Regions from separate parts of the Microbacterium sp. SA156 genome, predicted to be linked through region 3. Evidence: predicted binding sites of a transcription regulator. Region 3 holds the regulator's gene; each other region holds the start of a gene.

Region 1 (10,320 bases), on a different contig from region 3:
CGAACACGGCTGGGCGCGCCCTGCGAGGCGTGCCGCAGTGGTCACCGGGGGCGCAGCGAGCTCTCGCGGACGATGAGGCGCGTCGGCACGATCGTGCGGTCGGCCACGGCGTCGCCCGCGAGCAGCGCGAGGAGCAGGTCGACCGCGGTCGAGCCGAGCTCGTCGAAGTCCTGCGCCACCGTCGTGAGCGGCGGCCAGTAGTCCGCCGCGTCGACGACGTCGTCGAACCCGGCGACAGCGAGGTCGTCGCGCCCCGCTGCGTGGGCGGCGTGCAGGGCGCCGAGCGCCATCTGGTCGTTCGCCGCGAAGACCGCGGTGACCGCGGGGTCCGCGACGAGCTCCTCCGCGAGACCGCGGGCGGTCGCGGCCGTCCAGTCTCCGCGCAGAGGACGCGGCGCGGTCGCGCCCCTCGCCGCGAGGGCGGCGCGCCATCCGCGTTCGCGCTCGGCGGCGGCGAACGAGCCCGCGGGGCCGGCCAGGTGATGCACGGAGGCGTGCCCCTGCGCGAGGAGGTGCGCCGTGGCGCTCTCGGCGCCGCCGGCGTGATCCGACGAGATGACGGTGAACCGCTCGCTCGTGTCGGCGTCGACCGCGACGACGGGGAACCCGGGCTCCGCGGCCTCGTGGATGCTCGGTGTCGCCTCGTTGAGGACGACGGCGCCGTCGACGCCGTGGTCGGCGAGCGCCGCGAACGCCGTGTCGGCGCGCTCGGCGTCCTCCGAGAGCGTCACCACGAGGACGGCGTGGTCCCGGGCCGACGCGGCCTGCGTGACGGCCTCGAGCATGCGGGTGTTGCCGACCGAGGCCAGCGTGCGCACGACGACGCCGATCGTGCGGGTGCGGCCGGTCCGCAGGGCGCGCGCGGTGCGGTTCGGCCGGTAGCCGAGCTGGGCCATGGCCGCCTCGACCCGCGCGCGGGTCGCCGGGTCGACGCGAGGAGATCCGTTGGCGACGCGCGAGACGGTCTGGCCCGAGACCCCGGCGAGTCGGGCGACGTCGGCGGCCGACACCTGCGCCATGGGGTCTCCCTTCTCCTGCGACCCACTTTGCACTACCATCCATGTTGACGTCAACACGCGCGGCATCGCGCAGGAACGGAGGAGCCATGGTGGCACCGGGGACGACGCTGGGCGCCGGCGTGGTCAAGCGCGTCGCGCGTCTCGCCGACGGGCGCGAGCTCATCTACTACGACGACCCGGGCACGACGCTGCCCGAGGAGCGGCGCATCGACGAGCGCGAGCTCGGTCCGCGGCCCGAGACGGCGACGATGCGTCGCGACGTGCTCACGGGCGACTGGATCTCGGTCGCCGCCGCGCGCCAGAACCGGGCGTTCCTGCCGCCGGCCGAGCTCGACCCGCTCGCCCCGCAGACGCCGACGAACCCGTCGGAGGTGCCGAGCCTCTACGACGTCGCGGTCTTCGAGAACAAGTCGCCGTCGTTCGGCCCGGCACTCGACGTCGCCACGGGAGACGCCCCCGCCGCCGTCGACCCGCCGCTCGGCCTCGACGACCTCGACGCGCCGGGGCTCGGCCGCAGCCGCACGTCGGTCGGCCGCTGCGAGGTCGTGTGCTTCAGCCCCGAGCGCGAGGGCTCGTTCGGCACGCAGACGGAGACCCGGGCTCGGACCGTCATCGAGGCATGGGCAGACCGCACCGCCGCGCTCTCGGCCCTGCCGGGCATCCGCCAGGTCTTCCCGTTCGAGAACCGGGGCGAGCAGATCGGCGTGACGCTGCACCATCCCCACGGCCAGATCTACGCGTACCCCTACATCACGCCGCGCACGAAGCTCCTGCTGCAGGCCATCGAGCGCGAGGGCGCCGATCTGTTCGAGAGGATCATCGCCTTCGAGCAGCAGGGCCCCCGCGTCGTGCTCGAGGCCGAGCACTGGATCGCCTACGTGCCGTTCGCCGCGCGATGGCCCGTCGAGGTGCACCTCGCGCCGCGGCGCCACGCCCCCGACTTTGCCGCTCTCACGGACGCCGAGCGCGACGAGCTCGCCTCGGTGTACCTGCGTCTGCTGCAGGGCGTCGACCGTCTCTACGACACCCCCACGCCGTACATCGCGGCGTGGCATCAGGCGCCCGTCGACGTCGCGAGGGACACGGTGCGGCTGCACCTGCAGCTCACCTCGCCGCGTCGCGCGGCCGACAAGCTCAAGTACCTCGCCGGATCGGAGGCCGCCATGGGAGCGTGGATCGGGGATGTCCCGCCCGAGCAGACCGCAGAGCGACTGCGCGAGGCGGTGGGGGCATGACCGCGCAGCACGAGGCGATCGACCTGCTCCGCTCGCTCACAGGCGGAGAGCCGGTGGGCGTCTGGTCGGCGCCGGGGCGCGCCAACCTCATCGGGGAGCACACCGACTACAACGAGGGCTTCGTGCTCCCGTTCGCGATCGAGCACCGCACGTATGCCGCGGTCGGCATGCGAGGCGACCGCATTATCCGGGTCATCTCGACCCTCGACCGGGCCCCGTTCGAGCTGTCGATCGACGCGCTCGCGGCCACCTTCGACGGCGCAGCGGGTCACGCCGTGCAGAGCGGATCGGTGCCCGAGTGGGCCGCCTATCCCCTCGGCGTCGCCTGGGCCGCCCTCGCGGCGAGCGGGCGCAGCGCGTCGGACGTCGGCGGCCTCGACATCGCCCTCGCATCGGACGTGCCGGTCGGCGCGGGACTCTCCTCGTCGGCGGCGATCGAGGGGGCGACGGCGTCGGCACTCAGCGATCTGTGGGAGCTCGGGCTCGACGGCCTCTCGATCGCGAAGATCGGGCGGACGGCGGAGAACGAGGCGGTCGGCGCGCCGACGGGCATCATGGACCAGGTGTCGTCGACGCTCGGCCGGCCCGACGCCGCGACCTTCCTCGACTGCCGGACCCTCGCGACGGAGTCCGTCGACCTCGGCTTCGCCCGGGAGGGGCTCGCCCTGCTGGTCATCGACACCCAGGTCACGCACGCGCACTCGACGGGCGGCTATCGCGAGCGCCGGGCCTCGTGCGAGAAGGGCGCGGCCGACATGGGCGTGCCCTCGCTGCGCGACCTGTCGGTCGACGACCTCGCGCGCGCCGAGGAGACGCTCGACGAGGTGACCTTCCGCCGGGTGCGGCACATCGTGACGGAGAACCAGCGTGTGCTGGACACCGTCGCCACGCTGCGCTCGGCCGGGCCGCGGGCCATCGGCGACCTCCTCGTCGCGTCGCACGCGTCGATGCGGGACGACTTCGAGATCTCGGTCCCCGAGCTCGACACCGCCGTCGAGGCCGCGCTCGCGGCGGGTGCGATCGGCGCGCGCATGACCGGCGGCGGCTTCGGCGGCGCGGCGATCGCGCTCGTGGACGCCGATCGGGTCGACGTCGTCGCCGAGGCGGCCCGTGCGGCCTTCGCGGAACGCGGCTTCCGGGCGCCGCACACCTTCACGGTGACGCCGTCGGAGGGCGCGCGTCGCGACGCATAGCCAGCGCATAGGGAGAGGGGCAGATGCGATCGCATCTGCCCCTCTCCCTCTGCGCGCGGATGATCCGGGGGATCAGGAGGTGAGCTCGGGGGCCGTCAGCGTCTGGCTGCTGTCGTCCGAGCGCTGCACCTCGATCTTGCGCGGCTTCGCCTTCTCGCTGATCGGGATGAGCACGCTCATCACGCCGTTCTCGTAGGTCGCCGTGATGCGCTCGGTATCGATGCCCTGGCCGAGGTTCAGCTGACGCATGTACGCGCCCGTCGGCCGCTCGCGCGTGATCCACTTCACGCCCTCTTCGCTGCGGCCCGTCCGCTGCGCGCGGATGGTCAGGAGCTGGCCGTCGACATCGATGTCGACGCTTCCGGGATCGATGCCGGGAAGGTCGGCGCTCAGCACGTAGTGGTCTCCGTCGCGGTAGAGATCCATCGGCATGAGGCGGGGGCCCTGGCGGTCGAAGAGCTGCTCGGCCACCCGGTCGAACTCACGGAACGGATCGAAGAACATCGCCATCGTGATCGTCCTCCTCTGTTCGCTCGGCGCTGTTCGCAACATCACCTTGAGTCGTATCGACTCATGTTTCAAATTAGCACTCTCAGGGGGAGAGTGCTAAAAGTGCGCTGTGAGCTCCCTTCGAGCTCGCTCGGAGCGGCGCGGGGAAGCGGATGACACGAGCGCGCGGTTGAATGGTCGGGTGAGCCCGCACCCCGATCCCGCCCTGTGCCGCGACCTCGCCGCCGACCTCTCGGGCGCCCGGTTCCGATCCGAGGCGCTGCGCGCGATGTGGGGAGTCGAGGCCGATGACGCGATCGGGCGCGGGCTCCGCGCCCCCGCCCTCCGGGCCATCCGCGAGCGCGACGACGCGCTCGCCGTCCTCGCGCGGCTGCTCGTCTTCGGCGTCGGGCAGCCGCTCGCTGCGGTCGACGCCGCGCTCCCCCGGGTCGGCGCCAGCGGGCTCGTCGCACTCGGACTCGCCGCGGTCGACGCCGACGTGGTCGCGCCGCTCGCGGTCATCCGCCCCCAGTCCTTCCACGACGACCGCGGTCCGGGCGAGTGGCTGCTCGCGAGCGATCTCGACGAGATCGCCCTGGGCGGGGGCGCGCTCGCGGAGGATCACGTGCTCGGCGCGGGCGGAGCATCCCTCACGCTGGCCGGTCTGCAGCTTCCGACTGCCGTGCGGACGGTCCTCGACCTCGGCACGGGGTGCGGCATCCAGGCCCTGCGCGCCCGTCGCTTCGCCGACCGGGTCGTCGCGACGGACATCTCCCGGCGCGCCCTCCGCTTCGCGGAGCTGAATGCGGCGCTCGCGGGCGCGACGGGCATCGAGACGCGGGCCGGGTCGCTGTTCGACCCCGTCGCCGGGGAGGTGTTCGACCGCATCGTGTCGAATCCGCCGTTCGTCATCACGCCGCGGGTCACGGGCGTGCCCGCGTACGAGTACCGCGACGGCGGGCTCGTCGGCGATGCGCTCGTGCAGCAGGTCGTCGCGGGCGTCGGCCGCCACCTCGCTCCGGGCGGAACCGCGCAGTTCCTCGCGAACTGGGAGACGAAGGACGGCGTGCCCGGGCTCGACCGCATGCGCGCCTGGGTCGAGGCGTCCGACGTCGCTCTCGAGGCGTGGGTGATCGAGCGCGAGGAGCTCGACCCGATCGCCTACGCCGAGATGTGGATCCGCGACGGCGGCACGGCCCCCGGCAGCCCCGAGCACGACCGACTCCTCGACGCCTGGCTCGACGACTTCTCGGAGCGAGGCGTCACGGCGATCGGCTTCGGCTACGTGCTCCTGAGGAGGGCGGATGGCGCGCCGCGGCTCGCGCGCTATGAGCGCGTCACGCAGGCGATCCCGTCGGAGGGCGCGCTCGGAACGCACCTCGCGGCGGTGCTCGCGGCGCACGACCGCATCGCGCCCCTCGCCGACGCCGAGCTGCTCGCCCTGCACCTGCGGGCGGCGCCCGACGTCACCGAGTCCCGTCACCACCTGCCCGGCGCCGCGGACCCCAGCGTGATCGAGCTGCGTCAGGGCGGCGGCTTCGGGCGGTCCGTGCAGGCCGACCCGGCGCTCGCCGCGCTCGTCGGCGCGTGCGACGGGGAGCTTGCCCTGGGTCAGATCGTCGCGGCGCTCGCGCAGCTGCTCGAGACGGACGAGGACGCGCTGCGTGCGGGGCTCCTGCCCGCCGTCCGCGAGCTCGTCCTCGACGGCTTCCTCGCCCCCGCCTGACCCCGCCCCCGGCCCCGTGGGCCGCGCCCGGCCCCCGGGCCGCCGGGCCCCCCGCCCCGCCCCCCGGGTCCGTGAGACTAGCGCTCGTCGCCGAGACCAGTGCACCGGGCGCTGGTCTCGACGACGGACGCTAGTCTCGAGGGCCGCCCTGCAACCGCCCGGTACCCTGGAAGCCATGCTCAACATGGCCGCCGGTCTCGCGCGCCTCGGCGACCTCGCGGCGTCGCCCGTGGTCGCGACCCTCGCGCAGGCGTTCGCCGATGCGGGCCACGACCTCGCGGTCGTCGGCGGACCCGTGCGCGACGCCCTCCTCGGGCGGACGACGAACGACCTCGACTTCACGACCGACGCGCGCCCCGACGACATCCTGCGGATCGTCACGCCGGTGTCCTCCGCGCAGTGGGACATCGGCCGGGCGTTCGGCACGATCGGCGCGCGCGTGCAGGGCGAGCAGGTCGAGATCACGACCTACCGGGCCGACAGCTACGACGGCGAGACGCGCAAGCCGACCGTCGAGTTCGGCGACACCCTCGAGGCCGACCTCACGCGACGCGACTTCACGGTGAACGCGATGGCCCTGCGCGTCCCCGACGTGCGGCTCGTCGACCCGACCGGCGGCGTGGAGGACCTCGTCGCGGGCGTCCTGCGCACGCCGATCGATCCGCGGGTCAGCTTCGGAGACGACCCGCTGCGCATGCTGCGCGCCGCCCGCTTCTCAGCGCAGCTCGGCTTCGCGATCGAGGAGGGCACGCTCGCGGCGATCGCCGACCTGCGCGAGACGCTCGCGATCGTGAGCCCCGAGCGCGTCCAGGGCGAGCTGACCCGCCTCCTCCAGACCGACGACCCCGTGCGCGGGCTGCGCGTCCTCGTCGAGACGGGCCTCATCGACCAGTTCCTCCCCGAGATCCCCGCGCTGCGCCTCGAGGTCGACGAGCACCACCACCACAAGGACGTCTACGAGCACTCCCTCACCGTGCTCGCGCAGGCCATCGAGCACGAGCGCGCGCGCCATCCGGACGCCGAGCCCGATGTGAAGCTGCGCCTCGCCGCCCTCCTGCACGACATCGGCAAGCCGCACACCCGCAAGCTCGAGCCCGGCGGAGCCGTCTCGTTCCACCACCACGACCTCGTCGGCGCGCGGATGGCGAAGAAGCGGCTGCAGGCGCTGCGCTACGACGGCGAGACGATCGGCTCGGTCTCGAAGCTCATCGAGCTGCATCTGCGCTTCTTCGGCTACGCCGAGGGGGCGTGGACGGATTCCGCTGTGCGCCGCTACGTGCGCGACGCGGGCGACGAGCTCGAGCGCCTGCACATCCTCACCCGCGCCGACGTCACGACGCGCAACCGCCGCAAGGCCGCGCGTCTCGCGCACGCGTACGACGACATCGAGGCGCGCATCGCGGCTCTCCGCGAGCAGGAGGAGCTCGACGCCATCCGCCCCGACCTCGACGGGAACGAGATCCAGCGGATCCTCGACGTGGGCCCGGGCCCGGTGGTCGGCCAGGCGTACCGGTTCCTGCTCGACCTGCGCCTGGATGAGGGCGCGCTGGGCCCCGAGGAGGCCGAGCGACGGCTGCGCGCGTGGTGGGCCGAGCAGGGCTGAGTCGCGTCGGCACGCCTCACAGTCAGCTCCAAACTGGTGCAATAGGCTCGGGAAGACTTCCCCCAGGCCGCATGGCGCCGCCACGAACTGCACTGTGAGGCATCCGTGACCACTTCCGCGTCCGACCGACTGACCATCCTGCTCGGGTGCGACACGTTCTCGCCCGACATCAACGGGGCGGCCCGGTTCGCGGAGCGCCTCGCCGCGGGTCTCGTCCAGCGCGGACACGACGTGCACGTGAGCGCGCCGAACACGGCGTGGAAGCGCACGGCGCCGCGCACCGAGGTCATCGAGGGCCAGCCGATGACCCTGCACCGGCTGCCGTCGGTGCACCTGTGGTGGCACGAGTGGCTCCGATTCGTGTGGCCGTGGCGCTCGAAGCACTACGCGCGCCAGGTCCTCGACGCCGTGAAGCCCGACGTCGTGCACATCCAGTCGCACATCGTCATCGGCCGCGGCCTCGCCCGCGAGGCGCGCAAGCGCGGCATCCCCGTGATCGCCACGAACCACGTGATGCCCGAGAACATCGTCGACTCGACGAAGCTGCCGCCCGCCCTCAACCGCCTCCTCGTCAAGCTCGCGTGGGACGACGCCAAGCGCACGTTCGACCTCACCGCGGCGGTCACGACCCCGACGCGCAAGGCCGCCGACTTCCTCGAGGCGACGATCGACATCGCCGGCGTCATCCCCATCAGCTGCGGCATCGACAAGTCGCAGTACACGGCCGACCTCTCTCCCCGCACGGAGAACCGCGTCGTGTTCGTGGGGCGCATCACGACCGAGAAGCACGTGGACGTGCTCCTCCGCGCGATCGCGCGTCTCGATCCCGCCCTCGACGTCAAGCTCGACCTCGTCGGCGACGGCGACCAGCGCCCGCTGCTCGAGCGGCTCGCCGACGAGCTGGGGATCGCCGACCGCGTGACGTTCTTCGGCCACACGACCGACGAGGTGCTGCGCGACGCGCTCACGCGCGCCTCGGTGTTCGCGATCGCCTCGATCGCCGAGCTGCAGTCGATCGCCACCATGGAGGCCATGGCGTCCGGTCTGCCCGTCGTGGCGGCGAACGCGGTCGCACTCCCGCACCTCGTGCACGAGGGCGAGAACGGCTATCTCTTCGAGCCGGGCGACGTCGACGCGCTCGCGGCGCGGCTGACGGATGTGCTCACCGCGGCTCCCGAGGAGCGCGAGCGCATGCAGAGGGCATCCCTGCGGATGGTCGAGGCCCACGACATCACGCGCACGCTCGACACGTTCGAGGCGCTGTACCGGGGCGAAGCGCTCCCCGCCTGACGCCGTGCACATCGTCATCTTCGGCGACCAGCACGTCGAGACGCTGGGCGGGGCGCAGGTCTCGACGCGGCTGCAGCGCAGCTTCCTCGAGCGGGCGGGTCACGTCGTCACCGTCGTCGCGCCCCGGCGCTGGTCGCGCGACCCCGTGAACCGCGACGACCCCGCCTACCTCGACCTGCCGTCCGTGCCCGTCACGTGGGACCGCGAGTACTCGTTCGCCTGGCCGGGTGCCTCGGCCGACGCGTTCATCGACCGCGCGCTGACCCGCCGGGTCGCCCAGGGCACGCCGCTGCCCGACCTCGTGCACGTCCAGGCCGACTTCTGGGGCGCGTTCCTGGGGCATCGCCTCGCGCGGCGGCTCCGGGTTCCGGTCGTGCACACCATGCACAACCGGGTCGACGTCGGCATCGAGGCGACCGCGCCCTTCCCGGGTCTCGTCCTCCGGGCGCTCAACGCGTGGCGACGACGTGCCCTGCCCGGCTCAGGACCGGGCGACGACGGATGGGCGTACCTGCGCGGCCTCGCGCGCGGTGCGTCGGCGGTGACGGCGCCGTCGCGCCACTTCGCGCGGCGGCTCGAGGAGCACGGGGTCTTCGCGCCCGTCGACGTCGTGTGGAACGGCATCGACGACGACGTCCGCGCGCGCGTGCTGCAGGCCGCCCCGATCCTCCGTGCCCCCGGGCGTCCGCGCTTCGTGTGGCTCGGGCGCATGTCGCCCGAGAAGCGGCTCCTCCCCGCGCTCGAGGCCTTCGCCGACGCCGGCGTGCGCGCCGAGCTGGATGTCATCGGCGGGGGCTTCGAGCTCGAGAAGGCGCGGCGACTCGTGGCGCAGCGGGGGCTCGGCGACCGCGTGCGGTTCGCCGGCCGGCTCCCCTACGAGCAGACTCTCGCGCGCATCGCAGCCGCCGACGCCCTCATCCAGACCTCGATCGGCTTCGAGACCCAGGGCATGACCCCGTTCGAGGCGGCGACCCTCGGCACGCCGTCGATCATCAGCGACCCCGACATCGCGGGCGAGTTCGACGGCGGCATCTGGGGGGTGCCCGCGCCCGACGACGAGCCGAGCCGGATCGCGGCGCTCGCCGCGGCCATCCGCACCGCCGCCGACGACATCGCGGCCGGCACCGCGCCCGTCCCGACCGAGCGCGTCGCCTACGAGTTCCTGCAGTCGTCGCGCACGGCGGCGATGGTCGAGGTCTACGAGCGCGTCCTCGGCCGCTGACTCATCCCTGCACGGGGTTCACGCCGACCGTGTGCGCACGCGCCGCGTCGGCTTCGGATCCGTCCGAGGGCGCGCCGCCGCCCGGGAGCACCGCCGCGGCGACGGCGGCTCCCGCGGCGACCACAAGGGCGGTGACGATGGCGACGACGAGCATGGCAGGAACGCTACGGTTGTGCGATTCCTGCCGCGAGTGGCAGGATGGCCACAGATCGTCGCATTTCTGCCAACCGGAGCGCTCATGAAGACCGTCGCGTGCATCGTCCAGGAGGGGTTCGCCCCGTTCGAGTTCGGGCTGGCGTGCGAGGCGTTCGGCCTCGACCGCAGCGCCGACGGCGTGCCGAGCTTCGACTTCCGTCTCGTCTCCCCGACACCCGGTCTCGTGGCATCCAACCTCGGGTTCTCGATCACGGTCGACGCCGACCTGTCCTTCGCCGACGAGGCCGACCTCGTCGTCGTCACCCCGATCCCCCGGTCGTCGTGGGGCGCGGTCGACGAGCGCGTGTGCGAGGTCATCCGTCGCGCCGTCGCACGCGGAGCGTGGGT
Region 2 (10,320 bases), on a different contig from region 3:
CTCGCCGCCCGAGTCGAGGAACTTCATGGGCGCCGTAATGAGGCCGGAGTCGACGAGGACGTCGTTCACGAGCCCCGTGCTCGAGAACAGGGAGAACGCGATCATGTACACGAGCACCCACGAGATGAAGTTCGGCATGGTCGTGAGCGTCTGCACGGAGTTGCGGAACCACGGCGCCTTGATCTCGTTGAGGAAGATCGCGAACGCGACGGGGAGGACCGAGGTCGCGATCCCGAGGAAGCTCATCGCGAGCGTGTTGGTGAGCACCTGCCCGATCTGCGCGATCTGCGCGGGCGAGTTGAACATGAGCTCGAACCACTGCAGGCCGACGAACTCGCTCCCGGCGAGCCCGAGCGCCGGCCGGTAGTCGTACAGGGAGTAGATCCACCCGTACAGCGGGAAGTACGAGAACAGGAAGATCAGCACCATGAACGGCACGATGCACAGGAACATCCCGAACGACGTGCGCCGACCGCGCCGCCGCGCCCGCGACCGCCCGCGCGGCGCGCCGGCACCTGCGGCGAGAGACGCGGTCTCCGGAGCCGCGCTTCCGACCTCCGTGAGCACGCTCATCGCGCGCCTCCTCTGCATCGGCTCATCTCACTCCTTCGTGTGACCCGCGACGTGCCCTCTTCCGAGGATCAGTCGAATCGCTTCGATAAAGCTACGCAGAGACGTCGCGGGCGTCAAGGGGAAATGTGGCGAGCGCACACGATAGGCGCGATCAAGCCCGGAATCACGCGGGATTCACGGCGCGAGGCGACATCGCAGCCCTGGCTCGATCGACCGTCGGTTGTCGAAGCGCTCCGCGAAGCCCGTCCGTGGCAGGTCGCGGCGGGCTGCGGAGCGCGGTCAGGCGCTCGCGATGAGATCCACCATCCGGTCCTCGAAGCCCGGCTCGACCTCGAGCACGACCCGATGGCGCGCGCCGTCGACCTCGGGCCATCCGCGCCACATGCCGCGCAGATCGGCCACCGTGCGACCGCGGCTCGGACCGTGCGTCGTGTCGACCTCGACGTGCACGACGGGTGCGACGACGGTCGACACGAGCCCGCACCCGACCGCGACCGCGAGCGCGTCGTGGTTCGCCGAGGTGCGCTCGCCGGTCACCTGCGCGTAGTACCCGAAGTAGTGGTCGAGGATGTCTGCCGCATAGCGCCCAGCGCGGCCGCCCGCGGCAAGGCGCGCGCGATGCTCCTCGGTGAGGAGCGTGCGCATCGTGACGTCGAGGCCCACCATCGTGACGGGCCACGCGGCGTCGAATACGCGCTGGGCCGCCTCGGGATCGTGCCAGATGTTCGCCTCGGCCCCCGGGGTGACGTTGCCGGGGACGAACGACGCGCCGCCCATGATCGTCACGGCGCGCACGCGGGACGGAAGATCGGGATCCGCGTCCAGGGCGAGCGCGAGGTTCGTGAGCGGCCCGACCGCGACGATCTCGAGCTCGTGCGCGTGCTCGCGGCTGAGCCGCAGCAGCAGATCGACCGCGCTCTCGCGCGCGAGGACCGGCGCGAAATCGAGGTCCGCCCTGCCGCCCTGCCCATCGGCACCGTGGACCGTCGTCGAGAACTCCGGCGCCGTGCCGTCATACGGACCGGCGGCCCCCGCGGCAACCGGGACGTCGGAGCGCCCCGCGATGTCGAGCACGTACGCGGTGTTCCGCGCGGCCTGCGCGACATCGATGTTGCCCCAGGTCGCCGTGCACGCGAGCAGCTCGATCTCGGGCGCCCGGCACGCCGTGAGGATGGCCAGGGCGTCGTCGATGCCGGTGTCGACGTCGAGCACGATCTTGGTCGTCACCGCTCGAGCCTACCCGGCGCGTCCGCCCTGCCTCGCGCGCGCGGCTGCCGCCAGCAGGCCGAGCGCGTCGACCGTGGTCTCCCAGGACAGGCATGCGTCCGTGACGCTCTGACCGTAGACGAGCCCGGCGGGTCCGCGGGCGACATCCAGCGGCTGCGCGCCCGCGACGAGATTGCTCTCGAGCATGACACCCGCGATCGCGCCGCCCGCGGCGACCTGCTCGGCGATCTCGCCGGCCACCGCGAACTGCCGCACGTGGTCCTTCCCGCTGTTCCCGTGGCTCGCGTCGACGACGAGACGCGGCGCGAGGCCGGCAGCTGCGAGGCGCGAGGCCGCGGCCTGCACGTGCTCGGGGCCGTGGTTCGGGCCGTCCGCCCCTCCGCGCAGGATCACCGAGGTGTCGGGGTTGCCGGTCGTCGCGACGAGACTCGCGCGGCCGTCCGCGCCGATTCCGAGGAACGCCTGCGGCGCGGCCGCCGCCCGGGCCGCGTCGATCGCAACCTGGATGCCGCCGTCCATCCCGTTCTTGAACCCGATCGGCATGGACAGGCCGGAGGCGAGCTGTCGGTGGATCTGACTCTCGGTCGTGCGCGCGCCGATCGCTCCCCACGTCACGAGGTCGGCGATGTACTGCGGGCTGATCGGCTCGAGGAACTCGGTCGCGCAGGGCAGACCGAGCGCCGTGACGTCGCGGAGGAAGCGTCGGGCGAGACGCAGTCCGGTCGCGATGTCATGGCTTCCGTCGAGGTGCGGATCGTTGATGAGGCCCTTCCAGCCGACCGTCGTGCGGGGCTTCTCGAAGTAGGTCCGCATGACGACGAGGAGATCCTCGTCGTGGCGCCGGGCCTCCTCCGCGAGCCGTGCGGCGTAGTCGAGCCCCGCGGCCGGGTCGTGGATCGAGCACGGGCCCACGACGACGAGCAGGCGGGGATCGTCTCCGGTCATCACCGAGCGGACGGCCTCGCGCGCGGCGCCGACGAAGGGGGCGCTGTCGGCGCCGGGCAGCTCTGCGGCGATCTCAGCGGGGCTCGGGAGGGTCGTGAACGAGGCGACGTGGATGTCGGATGCGGCCTCGATGGTGTCCATGGCAGGTCCTGTCCCTGGTCGGGGCGGACCCTCTTGCGCAGAGCCCGCCGATACGGCGAAGGGCAGAGCGATCGCTCTGCCCTGTCGGCTCTGGAGGTGTCGGCACGCTACATCCGCGACGGCCCCTCCGGAGCCGACTCGTCATACGCATACCAACGGGTTGTCATGCCGCCACTCTAGTGCACGGAGGGCGGGCGGGTCGCCCCGTCCGCCCTCCGATCTCTCACGCGGCTGCCGGAGCCATCCGCTCCGCACGGACGACGAGACCGTCGTCGATCGCATCGACCGTGACCGAGCCGCCGTCCGCGAGCTCCCCCGTCACGAGCAGATCCGCGATGCGGTCGTCCACCTCGCGCTGGATGAGACGGCGCAGCGGTCGAGCGCCGAACTCGGGCTCGTAGCCGTTGCGGGCGAGCCACGCCACCGCGGCATCGGTCGCCTCGAGGGCGATATCGCGCGCGCCCAGCCGCGCGCGGGTCGCCCCCAGCAGCAGGTGCACGATCTGCGCGAGCTGCTGCTCGTCGAGCTTGCGGAAGAGCACGATCTCGTCGATGCGGTTGAGGAACTCGGGGCGCATCGACTCGCGCAGCCGCCCCATCACGCGGTCGCGCAGATCCTTCTCGTCGAACTCGCGCCCCGCGGCCGAGAAGCCGATCGCGCCCGAGCGCGAGGTCAGGAACTCCGAGCCGAGGTTCGAGGTCATCACGACGACCGTGTTGCGGAAGTCGACGGTGCGCCCCTGCCCGTCGGTGAGCCGCCCGTCGTCGAGCACCTGCAGGAGCAGGTTGAACACGTCGGGGTGCGCCTTCTCGATCTCGTCGAAGAGCACGATCGAGTACGGGTTGCGCCGCACGCGCTCCGTGAGCTGACCGGCCTCGTCGTATCCGACGTATCCCGGAGGGGCCCCGACGAGGCGCGAGACGGTGTGCCGCTCGCCGAACTCGCTCATGTCGAAGCGCACCACGGCGCTCTCGTCGTCGAACAGGCTCGCCGCGAGCGCCTTCGCCAGCTCGGTCTTCCCGACGCCGGTCGGCCCGAGGAAGAGGAACGACCCGACCGGGCGGCGGGCGTCGCCCATGCCCGTGCGACTGCGGCGGACGGCCTTGGCGACCGCCGTCACCGCATCGTCCTGGCCGATCACGCGGGCGTGCAGCTCCTCCTCGAGACCGGCGAGACGCTCGCGCTCGCTCTCGGTGAGGCGGTTCACGGGGATCCCGGTGGCGCGGCTGATGACGGCCGCGATCTCGGGCTCGTCGACGATCGCGCGCCCGGCTCCGTCGGCCGAGGTGGCGTCGGCGAGGCGCGCCTGCACGGTCGCGATCTCGTCGCGGATGCGGGAGGCCTCCTCGTAGTGCTCGGCCGACACCGCGGCGTTCTTCTCCGCCTCGAGCTCGGCGAGACGCGCGACGAGCTCCTGCGTGTCGACGGGAGCGCCCAGACGCAGCCGCACCCGGGCGCCGGCCTGGTCGATGAGGTCGATCGCCTTGTCCGGCAGCACGCGGTCGGACAGATAGCGGTCGCTCAGCTCGACGGCCGCCCGCAGCGCGTCGTCGGTGTAGGTGACACGGTGGTGCTCCTCGTACGCCGGGCGGAGCCCCTCGAGGATCGCGATCGCGTCCGCGGGCGACGGCTCGCCGACCCGCACGGGCTGGAAGCGGCGCTCGAGCGCGGCGTCCTTCTCGATCTTGCGGTACTCGGAGAGCGTCGTCGCGCCGACGAGGTGCAGGTCTCCGCGAGCGAGACGCGGCTTGAGGATGTTGCCCGCGTCCATGGCTCCCTCTCCCCCGCCGCCGGCGCCCACGAGAGTGTGGATCTCGTCGATGAAGAGGATGAGCTCGCCCTTCTGCGCGGCGACCTCCTCCATCGTCTTCGTCAGGCGCTCCTCGAAGTCGCCGCGGTAGCGCGTGCCCGCGAGCATCGCGGGGAGGTCGAGTGCGACGACCCGGCGGTTCCGCAGCTGCTCCGGAACGGCTCCCGCGACGATGGCGGTCGCGAGGCCCTCGACGACGGCGGTCTTGCCGACGCCGGCCTCGCCCACGAGCACGGGGTTGTTCTTCGTTCGGCGCGAGAGGATCTCGATCGTCTGCTCGATCTCGTCGGCGCGGCCGATGACCGGGTCGAGCTCGCCGTCCCGCGCGAGCGCCGTGAGGTCGGTGCCGTACTTCTCGAGCATCGATCCGCCCGCGGTCCGCCCTGCGCCCTGCTCGGGCGCGGCCTGCGGGTCCACGCTCTCGCGCGCGCCCTGGGTGAGGGCCTCCGCGGTCACGCCCGAGCGTGCGAGGATCTGCCCGGCGGGCGTGTCCTGTGCGAGCACGAGGGCGAAGAAGAGGTGCTCGGGGTCCACATAGGTCGAGCCAGACGAGCGCGCCACCTGGAACGCGTGGAACAGCGCCCGCTGCACGGCCGCCGTCACCGCGGCGGCGTCGACGTGGGCCGAGGCACCCTCGCGCGGAAGCCGCTCCTCGGCCTCCCGTGCGATCGCCTCGGGGTCTCCGCCGACGCGCGAGATCGCGTCGGCGACGGTCGCGTCGCCGGCGAGCACGTGGAGGACGTGCAGCGCGTCGAGCTCGAGCTGCCCGCGACCGAGGGCGTAGCGCCCCGCCCGCTGCAGGAGCTCCTGCGTGCGCGAGCTGAGGAAGCGGCTGAGATCGATCGAGCGGCTCGCGCGAGCACGCTCGCCCTGCAGATAGCGCGCGAGGAACTCGTCGAACGAGCTCGGCCCATCCTGGGGGAAGTTGTTCTCGGGCATGTCCCGGCATCTCCTTGAAAGTTGCGTCGTTCCCTATCAAGTATGGAACTTGAGTCGGAGTCTATCAAGATCAACGCGATCCCGTGCGCGCTATTCCCGCCCGCGAGAATCTGTCGAGCGACTTGCACTATCGAACGACTATCGATAGATTTCCGCTGTGATTCAACGAGCGGAGCGACCGTGAGCAGAGCGACGATCCTCATCCTGCGCGTCGTCATCGCCCTCGCCCTTGCGGGGTCGGTCGTCGTGCAGGCGTTCCTCCTCCCGCTGATCTGGGTCGACCTCGAGGGCGTGGAGACGGCGTCGCGGGTCGCCTTCGTCGTCATCCTCGGGCTCGGCGTCGCGACGATGCAGGTCTTCGGGGTGTGCGTGTGGCAGCTCCTCACCAGGGTCCGGCGCGGCTCGATCTTCTCGGAGTCGTCCTTCCGCTACGTCGACGTCATCATCGGAGCGATCGCGGCGGCCGCCCTGCTCGCCTTCGCGCTCGCGATCCTCCTCGCCCCGGGCAGCGCGGCCCCGGGTCTCGTCGGCCTCGTCTGCGGTGCGTCGCTCGTCCTCGGGGGGATGGCGCTGCTCGTCGTCGTCATGAAGGCGCTGCTGCGGCAGGCGATCGCGCGCGAGCACGAGGCGCAGGCCCTGCGGGACGAGCTCGGCGAGGTGATCTGAGTGCCGATCATCGTGGACATCGACGTCATGCTCGCCCGCCGGAAGATGTCAGTCGGCGCGCTCGCCGAGCGGATCGGCATCACCCCCACCAACCTCGCCGTGCTCAAGAACGGACGCGCCAAGGCCGTCCGCTTCGCCACGCTCGACGCGCTGTGCGAGGCGCTCGAGTGCCAGCCGGGCGATCTGCTCCGCTGGGAGCCCGAGGAGTGAGCCCGCGGCGCACGGCGTTTGCTTTCATGGACGCATGAGCGAGTTCTGGGCGGGCGTGCGCACGCTGCTGGAGGGGTTCGGCTGGTGGCGGCGAGATCCGCGCGTGATGGCGGCCGCGCTCATCCCCGCCGCGATCGTCGGCGCGGCGATGGCAGCCGCGCTCATCACCCTCGGAGCGCTCCTTCCCGCGATCGCCGAGGGCCTCACCCCCTGGGCGGAGGACTGGGCCGCGATCTGGACCATCCTCGTGCGCGTGCTCATCGGCGCCGCCGTGCTCGCGGGCGGACTCGTGGTGGCGGTGACGACGTTCACCGCCCTCACCCTGCTCGTGGGCGAGCCCTTCTACGACCGGGTCTGGCGCTCGGTCGAGGCCGCGCGCACGGGGTCCGTTCCCGAGAGCGCGTACGGCTTCTGGCGATCGGTCGCAGACAGCGCGTCGCTCATCGCCCGCGGGCTCGCGATCGCCGTCGCGAGCGTCGCGCTCGGGTTCGTCCCCGTGGTCGGCGCACCGCTCGCCGCCGTCGTCGGAGCCGCGCTCTCCGGCTGGGTGCTCTCCGACGAGCTCACGGCGCGTGCGCTGTCTGCGCGAGGCATCGGGACGCAGGAGCGACGGGCCCTGCGGCGCGGCTCCCGCGCACGGGTCGCGGGATTCGGGATGGCGACGCACGTGTGCCTGCTCGTGCCCCTGGGCGCGATCGTCGCGATGCCGGCCGCCGTCGCCGGCAGCACGCTCCTCGCGCACACGCTCCTCGAGCGGCGCTCCGCTCAGTCGTCGAGCGCGCGGGGCTGAGCCCGCCCGGCATCGCGGGCGGCGAAGAGCAGCACGGCGAGCACGATCGCGGCCGGGACCGCGAGGCCGACGGCGACGGCGACATGCGCGTACTCCCCCGTCGCGGCGCCGATCGCGACCGCGATGATGAGCAGCTGCACGACGATCGCGCCGGATCGTCCCCAGGACAGGCCCCGTGCGATGCCGCGCGCGAAGGCGCCCACGGCGAGGGCGCCGACGAGCGTGAGCAGGAGGAGGGCGATCGCGCTGGGCATCGAGGCGACATCCGCCGAGCCGAGGGCGAGCACCTGCCAGCCGGCGAGGGCGAGCACGCCCACCGCCTCGAGTCCGACGAGCACGGCAGCCGTCCGTGCGGTCGCGCTGGTGGCCATGGCTCTCCTCGCTCCCCGTGCCTCACACCGCGCGCACGATCAGGGAACGGACAGAAAAAACCCTTGCCCGAGAACCTCGCGTGTATGACAATTGTTAACGGTGTGTTTCCCACAGCGTGGTGGGGCGGAACCTGCACAGGTCCGTCGCACATCCAGCGTAATCCACCCGTTTTGCCACGCTGTGCTTTCCCTGAGAAACCCCACCCCGCAAGGAGCATTCCTATGGACTGGCGCGACAAGGCCGCCTGCCTCACCGTCGACCCCGAGCTGTTCTTCCCCGTCGGGAACACCGGCCCCGCGATCGACCAGATCGAGAAGGCGAAGTCCGTCTGCGCTCGCTGCACGGTCACCGAGATCTGCCTGCAGTACGCCCTCGAGACCGGCCAGGACTCGGGCGTCTGGGGCGGGCTCAGCGAGGACGAGCGCCGCGCGCTCAAGCGCCGCGCCGCTCGTGCCCGTCGCGCCAGCTGACCTGAGGCACCGTCGCGCCAGCTGACGGCAAGCGCCGTCGTCTGAAGAAGCCCCGCCTCGGCGGGGCTTCTTCATGTCCGGGTCAGCTGCGGATCCACCTCAGGGGAACCGCGATCGTGACCTCGGTCCCGCCGTGGAAAGCTGTGTCCGGCGCGTCGATCGTCGACCAGTCGATCGTCCCGGAGAGCTCTCCCTGGATGAGCGTGCGGACGATCTGCGTGCCGAGGCCGCGGCCGACCTGGCCATCGGGCAGACCGCTGCCGGTGTCGCGCACGCGCACCTCGAGGCGGGTGTCGTCGCGGTCGGCGACGATCTCGACCTCGCCCTCGCGCCCCGCGAGGCCGTGCTCCACGGCGTTCGTGACGACCTCGGTGAGCGCGAGCGCGAGCGGCGTCGCGTACTCGCTGGGGAGCGTTCCGAATCGGCCCTTCGTGCGCGTGTGCGCGACCGTGTTCTGCGCGGCCGCCACCTCCGCGACGAGGCGCAGCACGCGCGCGAACACCTCGTCGAAGTCGACGTTCTGCGCGAGCCCCTCCGACAGCGTGTCGTGCACGACCGCGATCGCGGCGACCCGCTGCATGGCCTGAAGCAGCGACTCGCGCGCCTCCTCCGAGGTCGTGCGCCGTGCCTGGATCCGCAGCAGCGAGGCGACCGTCTGCAGGTTGTTCTTGACGCGGTGGTGGATCTCGCGGATCGTCGCGTCCTTCGTGATGAGCTCCTGCTCCTGGCTGCGCAGCTCGCTCACGTCGCGGCACAGGACGATCGCGCCCGTGCGGTGGCCGTGGTCCTTGAGCGGGATCGCGCGCAGCGACACGGTCACGCCGCGCGCCTCGATGTCGCTGCGCCATGGCGCACGGCCAGAGACGAGGATCGGCAGGCGCTCGTCGGTGTCATGAGACGCCGGCAGGATCTGGCTCGTCACGTCGGCGAGGTTCTCGCCCTCGAGCTCCTCCGCGAAGCCGATGCGGTTGAACGCCGACAGGGCGTTCGGGCTCGCGAACGTGACGATGCCGTCGACGTCGAGGCGGATGAGCCCGTCGGCGGCGCGCGGAGCGCCCCTGCGCGGCCCGGTCGGCGCCGAGAGGTCGGGGAAGTCGCCGGTCGCGATCATCCGGAAGAGATCGTCGGCGCAGTCGTTGAAGGTGATCTGCTGGCGCGACGGCGTGCGCACGTCGCCGAGGTTGGTGTGGCGCGTGAGCACGCCGATCGCGCGGAGGCCGTCGTCCTCCCGGATCGCGATCGGCACGGCGCGCACGCGTGTGGGCGTCTCCTCGAACCACTCGGGCGAGGACGAGTCGACGATCTGCGCGGTCTGGAACGCCTCGCGGACCTGCGCCTGCCACTGCGGCCGGACGCGTCCTCCGACGATGTCGCGATAGAAGAGCGTCGCGGCGCCACCCGGGCGCGTGTGCGCGACCGCGATGTAGGAGTCGTCCGACGTGGGCACCCAGAAGACGATGTCCGCCGAGGCCAGATCGGCGAGCAGCTGCCCGTCGCCGGCGAGACGGTGCAGCCATTCGATATCCGATTCGCTCGAACGGCCCTGGGCGGAGACGAGATCGCTGAGGGTCGACACGCGTCGAGTCTATGCCGACCGCACGCCGTCCTCCCCGCGTCCGCGCGCTCGCCGCGCCGGGCGCGCGATGCGGCGACCCCGCTCCCGCCCGAGCGGGATGAGCGCCGCCTCCTCGTCGCCGCGGCGTCCGTCGACGCGCGCGACGAGACGGCGGACGGCCTGGGCCAGGGCCGAGCGCGGCATGACCTCTCCGACGGGGCGCGCCGCGAGGAGGGCGGCGTCGGCCGCGCGAAGATCGAGCGGCAGGAACGACACGTCGTCGACCCCGCCGAATCGTTCGAGCGTGCGCCGCACCTGGCCGCGGGCGTCGATGCCGAGCGGGCCCGTGCGCAGGCGGTTGACGGCGACGACGACCGGGGTCGCGCCGACGATCGCGCGCAGCTCCGCGTATCCGCGGAGGAACCGCGCGATCCCGATCGGGTCCGCCGCGGCGACCGCGACCACGACGTCTGCCGACGAGAGGGCCGCGAGCGTCGCGGCGTTGCGGCGGGGCCCGTCGAGATCGCTCATGATCTCCTCGTCGGATTCGAGGGACGCCGCCGTGTCGACGACCGTGACGTCGGCCCATCCGCGGCACGCCTCGAGCGCCGACGCCACGCGC
Region 3 (10,320 bases):
CGGCCGCCGCCCTCGCGTACGGCCTCGACAAGGGCAAGGAGGACGAGCTCATCCTCGTCTTCGACCTCGGCGGCGGAACCTTCGACGTCTCGCTGCTCGAGGTGGGCAAGGACGACGACTTCTCGACCATCCAGGTGCGTGCCACGGCGGGTGACAACCGCCTCGGCGGCGACGACTGGGACCAGCGCCTCGTCGACTACCTCATCAAGCAGTTCAAGGACTCCACGGGCGTCGACGTCTCGAACGACAAGATCGCCCTGCAGCGCCTCAAGGAGGCCGCCGAGCAGGCGAAGAAGGAGCTCTCGAGCTCGACGTCGACGAGCGTCAACCTGCCGTACCTGTCGCTCACGGAGAACGGCCCCGTGTCGCTGTCCGAGACGATCTCGCGCGCGAAGTTCGAGGACCTCACGAAGGACCTCCTCGAGCGCACGAAGAAGCCGTTCCAGGACGTCATCCGCGAGGCGGGCATCAAGGTCTCCGACATCGCGCACGTCGTGCTCGTCGGCGGCTCGACCCGCATGCCCGCGGTCAGCGAGCTCGTGAAGAGCGAGACGAACCAGGAGCCCAACAAGGGCGTCAACCCGGACGAGGTCGTCGCCGTCGGCGCCGCCATCCAGGCTGGCGTGCTGAAGGGCGAGCGCAAGGACGTCCTCCTCATCGACGTCACCCCGCTGAGCCTCGGCATCGAGACCAAGGGCGGCGTGATGACCAAGCTCATCGAGCGCAACACGGCCATCCCGACCAAGCGCAGCGAGACTTTCACGACCGCAGACGACAACCAGCCGTCGGTGGCCATCCAGGTCTTCCAGGGCGAGCGCGAGTTCACCCGCGACAACAAGCCGCTCGGCACCTTCGAGCTCACCGGCATCGCGCCGGCGCCCCGCGGCGTGCCGCAGGTCGAAGTCACGTTCGACATCGACGCGAATGGCATCGTGCACGTGTCCGCCAAGGACAAGGGCACGGGCAAGGAGCAGTCGATGACCATCACGGGCGGCTCGTCGCTCTCGAAGGAGGACATCGAGCGGATGGTCCGCGACGCCGAGGAGCACGCGGCCGAGGACAAGAAGCGCCGCGAGGCCGCGGATGTCCGCAACCAGGCCGAGACGCTCGCGTACTCGATCGAGAAGCTCATCTCGGAGAACGACGACAAGCTCCCCGCCGACGTGAAGGACTCGGTCAAGGCCGACGTCGACGCGCTCAAGACCGCGCTCGCGGGCGAGGACGACGACGCCGTGAAGGCCGCGTTCGAGAAGCTCAACGAGAGCCAGACCAAGCTCGGCGAGGCGATCTACCAGCAGGCTCAGGCCGCGCAGGAGCAGGCGCCGCAGGACGCCCCGGCCGGCGAGCAGAGCTCGGCGGATGAGGACGTCATCGACGCCGAGGTCGTGGACGACGAGGACGAGAAGAAGAGCTGATGACGGACAAGGACTTCGAGGAGCCCCAGGGCGAGCAGCCCGACGGCGACGAGGTCCAGCCGGACGCCGAGGGGTCGGAAGCCGCCGCTTCCGACCCCGCGGCGCAGCCGGCTGAGACCGCGGAGGAGGGCGACGGCCTGACGGTCGACGACATCCTCGGCGCCGAGCAGACCGACGAGGCGGCGGAGGCGGAGAAGAGCGACTACGAGACGCAGCTCCTGCACGACCTCAAGCGCCTCCAGGCGGAGTACGCGAACTACCGTCGCCGCACCGAGGAGCAGCGCGAGATCGAGATCTCCCGCGCCAGGGGCGAGGCCGTGAAGGGCCTCCTCCCCGTGCTCGACGACCTCGACCGGGCCGAGAAGCACGGCGACCTCGCCGAGGGCAGCCCGTTCTCGGCCGTCGCGGCCAAGGTGCGCGGCGTCGCCGAGCGCCTGGGCGTCGTCGCGTTCGGCGCGACCGGCGAGACGTTCGACCCGCAGCGTCACGAGGCGATCTTCCAGCAGCCGGTCCCCGGCACGACGGAGAGCACGATCCTCGAGGTCGTCGAGGTCGGCTACCTGCTGGGCGACGTCGAGCTGCGCCCCGCCAAGGTCGTCGTCGCCGTCCCGGCGGAATGACTCCCGGTCGGCCCCGCTGCGGCGGGGCCGACCGCTTTCCGGATCACGCGTAGAGCATTCGCAAGAAGAAGGTGCAGATGGCCAGTCAGGACTGGTTCGACAAGGACTTCTACAAGATCCTCGGCGTCGACAAGAACGTGAGCGACGCGGATCTGAAGAAGACCTACCGCAAGCTCGCGCGCAGGTACCACCCCGACTCGAACCCGGGCGACGCGGCCGCCGAGTCGCGGTTCAAGGAGATCAGCGAGGCGTACTCGGTGCTCTCCGACCCCGAGCAGCGCAAGGAGTACGACGAGCTGCGCGCGATGGGGTCGGGTGCGCGGTTCACCGCGCCCGGCGGCGCCGGCGGCGGGTTCGACGACGTCTTCAGCCGGTTCACGCAGCAGCGCACGGCGTCCCCGGGCGACTTCGACGACATCTTCTCGATGTTCTCCGGCGGGGGCGGAGGCTTCGGCTCCGGCCGCTTCGGGCAGTCGACGGGCGGGTACCGCGGCTTCGGCGGCCCCCAGCGCGGCGCCGACGTGCGTGCGCGCACGACGATCGACTTCACCACGGCCGCCAAGGGCGAGACCATCACGCTCCAGGGCGAGGACGGCAAGCCGTTCAAGGTCAAGATCCCCGCGGGCGTCGCGGATGGCCAGAAGATCCGCCTGCGCGGGCGCGGGCGTCCCTCGCCGGACGGAGGCGAGAGCGGCGACATCGTCGTCGAGGTCGCCGTCCGATCGCACCCCGTCTTCACGCGCGACGGCCTGAACGTCCGCGTGACCGTTCCGATCACGTTCACCGAGGCGGTGTTCGGCGCGACCATCGAGGTTCCGACGCTCGGTGGCGACCCCGTGAAGCTGCGTGTCGCCCCCGGCACGCCCTCCGGCCGCGTGCTCCGCGTCAAGGGACGCGGCATCGCGTCCAGCAAGGGCACGGGCGATCTCCTCGCCGAGGTGCAGGTGGCTGTGCCGTCGCATCTCGACGACGCCGCGCGCGAGGCGCTTCTCGCCTACCGCGAGGCCGAGCCGAAGGAGAACCCCCGCGCTGAGATGATGGCGAAGGCGAAGCAGTAGCCCGCTGCCGCCATCCGCCCCCGACACCTTCAGGAGGTGAGCACCATGCCGATCCCGGTCGACCCGGCCGACATCGACCCCGATGCGCCGATCTTCCCCATCGCGGCGGCTGCCGAGCTCGCCGCCATGCACCCGCAGACCCTGCGGCAGTACGACCGCATGGGCCTCGTCGTCCCCGGGCGCACGCGCGGCGGATCGCGGCGCTACTCGCTGCGCGACATCGAGCAGCTGCGCGAGGTCGCGCGGCTGTCGTCCGAGGGCGTGCGCCTCGCCGTCATCGAGCGCATCCTGCACATGGAGAACGAGGTGCAGGAGCTGCGCGGCCGTGTCCGGGAGCTCGAGCGCGAGCTGCGCGCCGAGCGCGAGCAGCGTCCGGGCGCGCGCGTGTTCGCGACGAGCGCGAACGGCGCAGTCGTGACGCTGCGCGCGGGCACCCGCGTGCGCCGGCAGACCGACGTGGTGCTCTGGCGTCCCACCGACTGACGCCGCAGGCGTGCGCGCCCGTCAGGGCTCGATGCGCGAGTGCTCGCCGAGGCGGTGCCACGTGCGGTTGTGATAGACCAGCGCGTCGCCGGCGTCGCCCGGGTGGACGTCGCGCTCGATGTGCGACTGCAGTGCGTGGGCCGCGACGACCGTCGACGTGCCCGCATCCATCCGGTCGATGACGGCGCAGCGCACCCACGCGCGCACGCCCTCGTACACGGGCTCGCCCGTGGCGAGGCGCGTCCACGAGTGCTCCTGGGCGAAGCGGTCGACACCGCTCGCGGCGCCGAGCTTCGCCACCTCCAGATCGTGCGCGTCGAGGAAGTGCACGACGACCGTCTCGGCGCGCGAGAGGACGTCCGACGCCGACGACAGCGCCGAGATCGAGAACACCAGGAGCGGGGGCTCGGCGCTCACCGACGCGACCGAGGTCGCCGTCAGGGCGACGGGCCCGTCACCGGCATCCGCCGTGATGACGGTGACGCCCCCGGGGTGCCCCCGGAAGAGGGACTTGAAGTCGTCGGGCGACAGCGACGGCGCGAAGCCGTGACGCGGGGTCTCGGCGGGTGCGTCGGCGGGCGACGCCTCAGACGCGCGCATCGGCCAGCTCCTCGCGCAGGATGGCCGCGCCCGCGCTGAGCGCGCTGAGCTTGCGCAGCGCGACCTCCCGGGGGAACGGCGCCATGCCGCAGTTCGTGCTGGGCACGAGCTTGTCCGCGTCGACATAGGCGAGCGCACGGCGGAGGGTGTCGGCGACCTCCTCGGGGGTCTCGACCGTCTCATCCGCGACGTCGATCGCGCCGAGCATGACCTTCTTGCCGCGGACGAGCTCGACGAGCTCGAGCGGGACGCGGGAGTGGTGGCACTCGAGCGAGACGATGTCGACGGCCGACCGCTGCAGAAGCGGGAACGACTCCTCGTAGTGGCGCCACTGCGAGCCGAGCGTCGCCTTCCAGTCGGTGTTCGCCTTGATCCCGTAGCCGTAGCAGATGTGCACGGCGGTCTCGGCGCGCAGCCCCTCGCACGCGCGCTCGAGGGCGGCGACGCCCCAGTCCTTGACCTCGTCGAGGAAGACGTTGAAGGCGGGCTCGTCGAACTGGATGATGTCGACGCCCGCGGCCTCGAGCTCCCTGGCCTCCTGGTTGAGGATGGTCGCGAACTCCCACGCCAGCTTCTCGCGGCTGCGGTAGTGGGCGTCGTAGAGCGTGTCGACCATCGTCATCGGACCCGGCAGCGTCCACTTGATCGGGCGGTCCGTGCTCGCGCGGAGGAACGCCGCGTCGTCGACGAAGACGGGGCGCTCGCGGTGCACCGCGCCGACGACCGTGGGAACGCTCGCGTCGTAGCGGTCGCGGATGCGCACGGTTCTGCGCTGCGCGAAGTCGACGCCGTCGAGGTGCTCGATGAACGTCGTCACGAAGTGCTGGCGCGTCTGCTCACCGTCGCCGATGATGTCGATGCCGCGGCGCGTCTGCTCCTGGACGGCGATGCGCATCGCATCCTGCTTGCCCTCGGTCAGCGCGGCGCCCTCGAGCTTCCAGGGGGACCAGAGCGTCTCCGGCTCGGCGAGCCACGACGGCTTGGGAAGGCTGCCGACGATCGAGGTCGGCAGGAGCGCGGGGGTCATGGATGGTCCTCCGGGGGTCATGCGACGAGAACGGGGTCGCCGGCGGTCCACTGCTCCAGCAGCTCGCGGTTCGGCTCGATGAAGTGCTCCTGCGCGTACTTCCCCTGCGTGACGGCGAGCTGGCTGCGCTCCTCGCGGTCGTAGGAGATCTGCGTCCGCGAGAAGTCCTGCGCGCCCAGGCTCGGGCGGTAGACGGCGGCGGCGGCCGAGTTCGCGTTGTAGATCTCGGGGCGGTAGATCTTCTGGAACGTCTCCATCGTGCTGATCGTGCTGATGAGCTGCAGGTTCGAGTAGTCGTTCAGCAGGTCGCCGCGGAAGTAGAACGCGAGCGGCGCGACGCTTCCGCGCGGCATGAAGTAGCGCACCCGGAGCCCCATCTTGCCGAAGTACTCGTCGGTCAGAGAGTGCTCGTCCTGCTGGTACTCGACGCCGAGGACGGGGTGGCTGTTGCCGGTCTGGTGGTAGGTCTTGCTCGTCGAGACGCTGATGCAGATGACGGGCGCCTGCGGGAAGCGCTGCCGGTAGACATCCGAGTCGAGGAAGTGCTGGAAGAGCCTGCCATGCAGGACGCCGAAGTCGCGGGGGAGCGCGGGCGCGCCCGTGCCATCCTTCGCCGCGGGCAGGACGACGCTGAAGTCGTAGTCGCGGATGTAGGACGAGAAGTTGTTGCCGACGATCCCGTGGTGGCGGGCGCCCGTGTGCCGGTCGATGATCCGCGTGTCGAGGACCTCCAGCAGCGGGAACGGCTGAGCCTCGTCATCCGCCGATGTGCGCAGCTGCACGGAGACGATCTCGAGTTCGAGGGTGTAGCGGTCGCGGGTCGGGTTGTCCCAGTGCGCGAGGTCGTTGAACCGCCGGTCGATCATCGTCAGGGTGCTGCGGAGGTTCTCCTGACGGCGCTCGCCGCGCGCGAGGTTGGCGAAGTTGGTCGTGATCCGGGAGCTCTCCGACGGCGTGTAGTCCTCGTCGAAGGGGGTGGTCGTGATGCTGAACTCGAATGCGCTCGCCATGGGCCAATCCAGGGGTGATGAGGGTCGGGTCGATCCTCGGTCGTCGGAGCCTCCATCGTGCCGGGATCCGGGCGATATCGGGTAAGAAGACGACGCTATCCCTCCATATAGTCTGTGGCTATGGCACAGGGAACGAGCGGTCTCACGCTGCAGCAGCTCCGCTACTTCATCGAGGTCGCAGCCGAGGGCTCGATCTCGGGTGCCGCTGACCTGCTCTACGTCGCGCAGCCGACGATGTCGGCGGCGATGAAGGAGCTCGAGGCGCGCGTGGGGCGCACGCTCCTCGTGCGCTCGGCACGCGGCGTGACGCTCACCCTCGACGGGGCGGAGTTCCTCGGCTATGCGAGGCAGGTCGTCGAGCAGGTGGAGCTCCTCGAGCAGCGCTACCTCGACCGGCCCCCGTCGCGGCGTCTGCTCGGCATCTCGGCGCAGCACTACTCGTTCGCGGTCGACGCGTTCGTGCGGATGGTCCAGGCGAGCGGGGCGGCCGAGTACGAGTTCTCCCTGCGGGAGACCCGGACGGGCGACATCATCGAGGATGTCCGCACGCTCCGCAGCGAGATCGGCATCCTCTACCGGAACGACTTCAACCGGAAGGTGATCGACAAGCTGCTCCGGGACTCGGGGCTCGCGTTCCATCCGCTGTTCCTCGCTGAGCCGCACATCTTCATCTCGCGGCGCAACCCGCTCGCCTCCCGGAAGCGCGCGACCCTCGCCGACCTCGAGGATCTGCCGCGACTCACCTTTGACCAGGGGGCGGACAACTCCTTCTACTTCGCCGAGGAGATCCTCTCCACCATGTCGAGCAGGCGCGAGATCCGGGTCTCCGATCGGGCGACGATCTTCAACCTCATGATCGGCCTCGGCGGGTACACGATCTCGACCGGCATCATCAGCGACGAGCTCGATCCGGAGATCGTCGCCATCCCGCTCGACGTCGACGAGCGCATCGAGATCGGGTGGATCGACCACGCCGCGATCCCGCTGACGGAGCAGGCGCAGCGCTACCTCGACGAGGTGCGCGCGGTCGTCGCCGGGTTCGGTGTGGAGGTGCTGGGATAGCCATCGACTCCGGCGGCTCCGTGCGGGAGGATTCTCCACATGACGACCGCATCCGAATCCTCGATCGCCGACGCCCGCCAGGCTGTCGCTGACGCAGCCGCCGCGTTCCCGCTGTGGTCGGCGCAGGGGCCCGGCGCACGCCGGGCCGTGCTGTCCGCCGCTGCCGACGAGCTCGTCGCGATGGCGCCGGAGATCATCGACGCCATGCAGGATGAGCTCGGCGCCACGCTCGGGTGGGCTCAGTTCAACATCGGGCTGGCGGCAGACATGCTGCGGGAGGCGGCAGCCCTGACCACAGCCGTGCAGGGGCGGACCATTCCCTCCGACAAGCCGGGGGCGCTCGCGATGTCGCTGCGGGTGCCCGCGGGGGTCGTGCTCGGCATCGCTCCCTGGAACGCGCCTGTCATCCTTGGGGTACGGGCGATCGCGACCCCGCTCGCGTGCGGCAACACCGTGGTGCTGAAGGCCTCCGAGCTCTGCCCCCGCACGCACGGGCTCATCGTCGAGGCGTTCCGCCGCTCCGGGGCGCCAGAGGGCATCCTCATGCTCGTGACGAACGACCCGGCTGAGGCCGCCGAGGTCGTCGGAGCGCTGATCGACGAGCCGGCCGTCCGGCGGGTCAACTTCACCGGATCGACGGCTGTGGGGCGCGTCATCGCGCAGCGCGCCGCGGCGAACCTGAAGCCGGCCCTGCTGGAGCTCGGCGGCAAGGCGCCGTTCATCGTGCTGGAGGACGCCGACATCGACGAGGCGGTCACAGCCGCCCGCTTCGGCGCGTTCATGAACCAGGGCCAGATCTGCATGTCGACGGAGCGCATCATCGTGGTCGACGCGGTCGCCGACGAGTTCGTGTCCCGCTTCGCCGCCGCGGCGGCGGCGCTCACGGCCGGCGATCCTCGCGCTGGCGACCATCCGCTGGGAGCGCTCGTGTCGGACAAAGCCGCGGATCACGTTCGGGGCCTCGTCGAGGATGCGGCCGAGCGCGGCGCGACCGTCGCGGCAGGCGGTGTCGGCGACGGGCGCCTCATGCCCGCCACGGTGCTCGATGGCGTCACCGCGGACATGCGGGTCTACGGCGAGGAGAGCTTCGGCCCCGTCGTCTCCGTCATCCGGGCTCGCGACCTCGACGATGCCGTGCGCATCGCCAACGACACGGCGTACGGGCTCAGCTCCTCCGTGTTCACGCGCGACATCGCGACCGCCTTCGCCGTGGCGCAGCGGCTTCACGCCGGGATGTGCCACATCAACGGCGCCACCGTGCACGACGAGGCCCACATGCCCTTCGGCGGCGTCGGCGACTCAGGCTACGGCCGCTTCGGCGGCGAGGCCGGCATCGCGGAGTTCACCGATCTGCGCTGGATCACCGTCGACACCCTCCCCGGCGCCTACCCGCTCTGATCTCGGCCGGCAGCCCTTGGTCGCGCACGCCGGGGTCTTGGAGTCTGCGTGGTCCCGGTCAGAGGCGCGGCGCGTGCCGCGCCGACGTCTCCTTCGTCCCTGATGCAGCAGCAAGACGCCAGAGGGCGCTGACGGATGCGTCCACCTGTTCGCGGGTGATCGCGCCGCCGACGTACTGGAGCACGAGACCGTCCAGTGCCGCGAAGACGGCGCGAGCCAGGGCGTCGTCTTCGGCTGTCGCGGCGCTGCCGAACATGCTCCGCGAGACTCCCGCCGTGTAGCGGTCGTACATATCGATGATCTGCGAACGGACATCGGCGTCCCGACTCGCTTCGAGAATCATCTCGAACTGGTAGACGTGCAGATCCCGACGCTGGTCGAGGGTGGACCACAGCGCGGCCTTGTAGTCGCTCTCCGAGTCGAGGAAGCCGTCGAGGTGGGAGTCGCGCATTGCGGTCGCGGCCGACCACTCGAGGGCGGCGCTGGCCAACGCTGACAGCGACCCGAAGTGGTGGGCGACCAGCGAGTTGTTGACTCCCGCCTCCTGCGCGACCTTTCGGAAGGTCATGCCATGCAGGCCGTGTCGCGCGACCACGCGAACGGCGGCCTCGATGAGCGCCTCGCGGCCGGTGCCGTACTTGATGCGTTGAGGTTCATCGGCCATGTTCGCACCCTATCTCCCGATGAAGGGGCGGCAAATCTAAGCAAATGCTTGACTTTAAATTGAGCAGATGCTGGAATTGCCCGCATCATCCGACGTTCAAAGGAGAACGCCATGGCAACCGCTCGAACGGATGCGACCGCCGGACCGACGACGGCGCTGAAGCGCAACAGTCTCGGCGTGGTCGGCATCGCCTTCTTCGTCATCGCCGCCGCTGCCCCGATGGCTGCCTTCGTCGGTGCGTCTCCTGTCGTCTTCTCCCTCGTCGGCCCTGGTGCACCTGCGGTGTACGTGATCGTCGCCGGAGTGATCGCGATCTTCGCGATCGGATATCTGAAGATGAGCCGGCACATCACGAACGCGGGCGGCTTCGTGGCGTACATCGCTCGCGGGCTGGGATCGAGGACGGCCACCGGCGCGGCGGGGATCGTCGTCGTGACCTACCTCGCCCTTCAGATCGGCCTGGTGGCTCAGTTCGGTGTGTTCGCACAGCAGCTGGCTGCCGAGGCGGGGCTCGACCTCCCTGTGTGGGCCTGGGTCATGCTCGCCATCGTCATCACCACCATCCTCGTCATGCGCGGCGTCGACCTGAACATGCGCGTGCTCGGCGTGATCATCGCGCTCGAGGTCGTCGTCGTCGGCATGCTCGTCGTCGGCATCCTCGTCGCTTTCCCGGGCCAGGACCCCTCGCTGGTGAGCTTCAGCCCCGCGGTTCTCGCGAACCCGGGGGTCGGCGTCGCCGGCCTCTTCGTCTTCACCTGCTTCACGACCTTCGAGGCGACGACGGTGTTCGCTGAGGAAGCCCGCAACCCTCGCCGCACCATCCCCGTCGCGCTGTTCGTCGTGATCGGCTTCGTCGCTGCCTTCTACACCCTCGCCACGTGGGCGGTCAGCTACGGGATCGGCGCCGACGACGTCCAGCAGGCGTCGGCAGACGATCTCTCTGGGGTGATCTTCGATATCGCCAGCCGTGCCGTGGGCCCGTG

What was found. Region 3 encodes HspR, which represses chaperone genes until heat shock. Its sites were predicted from a motif close to AAGTTGAGTCNNNNNGACTCAACTT; they were not measured.
Region 1: ACOWU6_RS04185 (Hsp20/alpha crystallin family protein) is a predicted target of HspR. The motif match lies at 4,001-4,025, and genes of this name have one in related genera.
Region 2: ACOWU6_RS00665 (ATP-dependent Clp protease ATP-binding subunit) is a predicted target of HspR. The motif match lies at 5,682-5,706, and genes of this name have one in related genera.

What each region holds. Positions count from the first base shown of each region.
Region 1 is NZ_JBAKGU010000003.1:128,900-139,219, reverse strand. Features, by position in the region: gene ACOWU6_RS04200 (LacI family DNA-binding transcriptional regulator) at 42-1,019, opposite strand; gene galT (galactose-1-phosphate uridylyltransferase) at 1,109-2,254, shown strand; gene galK (galactokinase) at 2,251-3,447, shown strand; gene ACOWU6_RS04185 (Hsp20/alpha crystallin family protein) at 3,520-3,957, opposite strand; gene ACOWU6_RS04180 (DUF7059 domain-containing protein) at 4,139-5,662, shown strand; gene ACOWU6_RS04175 (CCA tRNA nucleotidyltransferase) at 5,838-7,265, shown strand; gene ACOWU6_RS04170 (glycosyltransferase) at 7,371-8,555, shown strand; gene ACOWU6_RS04165 (glycosyltransferase) at 8,560-9,777, shown strand; gene ACOWU6_RS04160 (hypothetical protein) at 9,779-9,931, opposite strand; gene ACOWU6_RS04155 (GlxA family transcriptional regulator) at 10,016-10,320, shown strand, end outside.
Region 2 is NZ_JBAKGU010000001.1:149,514-159,833, reverse strand. Features, by position in the region: gene ACOWU6_RS00680 (ABC transporter permease) at 1-573, opposite strand, end outside; gene ACOWU6_RS00675 (nucleoside hydrolase) at 853-1,800, opposite strand; gene ACOWU6_RS00670 (3-deoxy-7-phosphoheptulonate synthase) at 1,810-2,886, opposite strand; gene ACOWU6_RS00665 (ATP-dependent Clp protease ATP-binding subunit) at 3,110-5,635, opposite strand; gene ACOWU6_RS00660 (DUF2975 domain-containing protein) at 5,816-6,301, shown strand; gene ACOWU6_RS00655 (helix-turn-helix domain-containing protein) at 6,302-6,511, shown strand; gene ACOWU6_RS00650 (EI24 domain-containing protein) at 6,546-7,301, shown strand; gene ACOWU6_RS00645 (histidine kinase) at 7,277-7,672, opposite strand; gene ACOWU6_RS00640 (WhiB family transcriptional regulator) at 7,895-8,143, shown strand; gene ACOWU6_RS00635 (sensor histidine kinase) at 8,226-9,719, opposite strand; gene ACOWU6_RS00630 (AAA family ATPase) at 9,729-10,320, opposite strand, start outside.
Region 3 is NZ_JBAKGU010000004.1:64,213-74,532, forward strand. Features, by position in the region: gene dnaK (molecular chaperone DnaK) at 1-1,415, shown strand, start outside; gene ACOWU6_RS05125 (nucleotide exchange factor GrpE) at 1,415-2,035, shown strand; gene ACOWU6_RS05130 (DnaJ C-terminal domain-containing protein) at 2,113-3,093, shown strand; gene ACOWU6_RS05135 (heat shock protein transcriptional repressor HspR) at 3,139-3,576, shown strand; gene ACOWU6_RS05140 (flavin reductase family protein) at 3,598-4,176, opposite strand; gene ACOWU6_RS05145 (methionine synthase) at 4,163-5,203, opposite strand; gene ACOWU6_RS05150 (DUF1852 domain-containing protein) at 5,221-6,213, opposite strand; gene ACOWU6_RS05155 (LysR family transcriptional regulator) at 6,334-7,275, shown strand; gene ACOWU6_RS05160 (aldehyde dehydrogenase) at 7,315-8,673, shown strand; gene ACOWU6_RS05165 (TetR/AcrR family transcriptional regulator) at 8,732-9,337, opposite strand; gene ACOWU6_RS05170 (APC family permease) at 9,449-10,320, shown strand, end outside.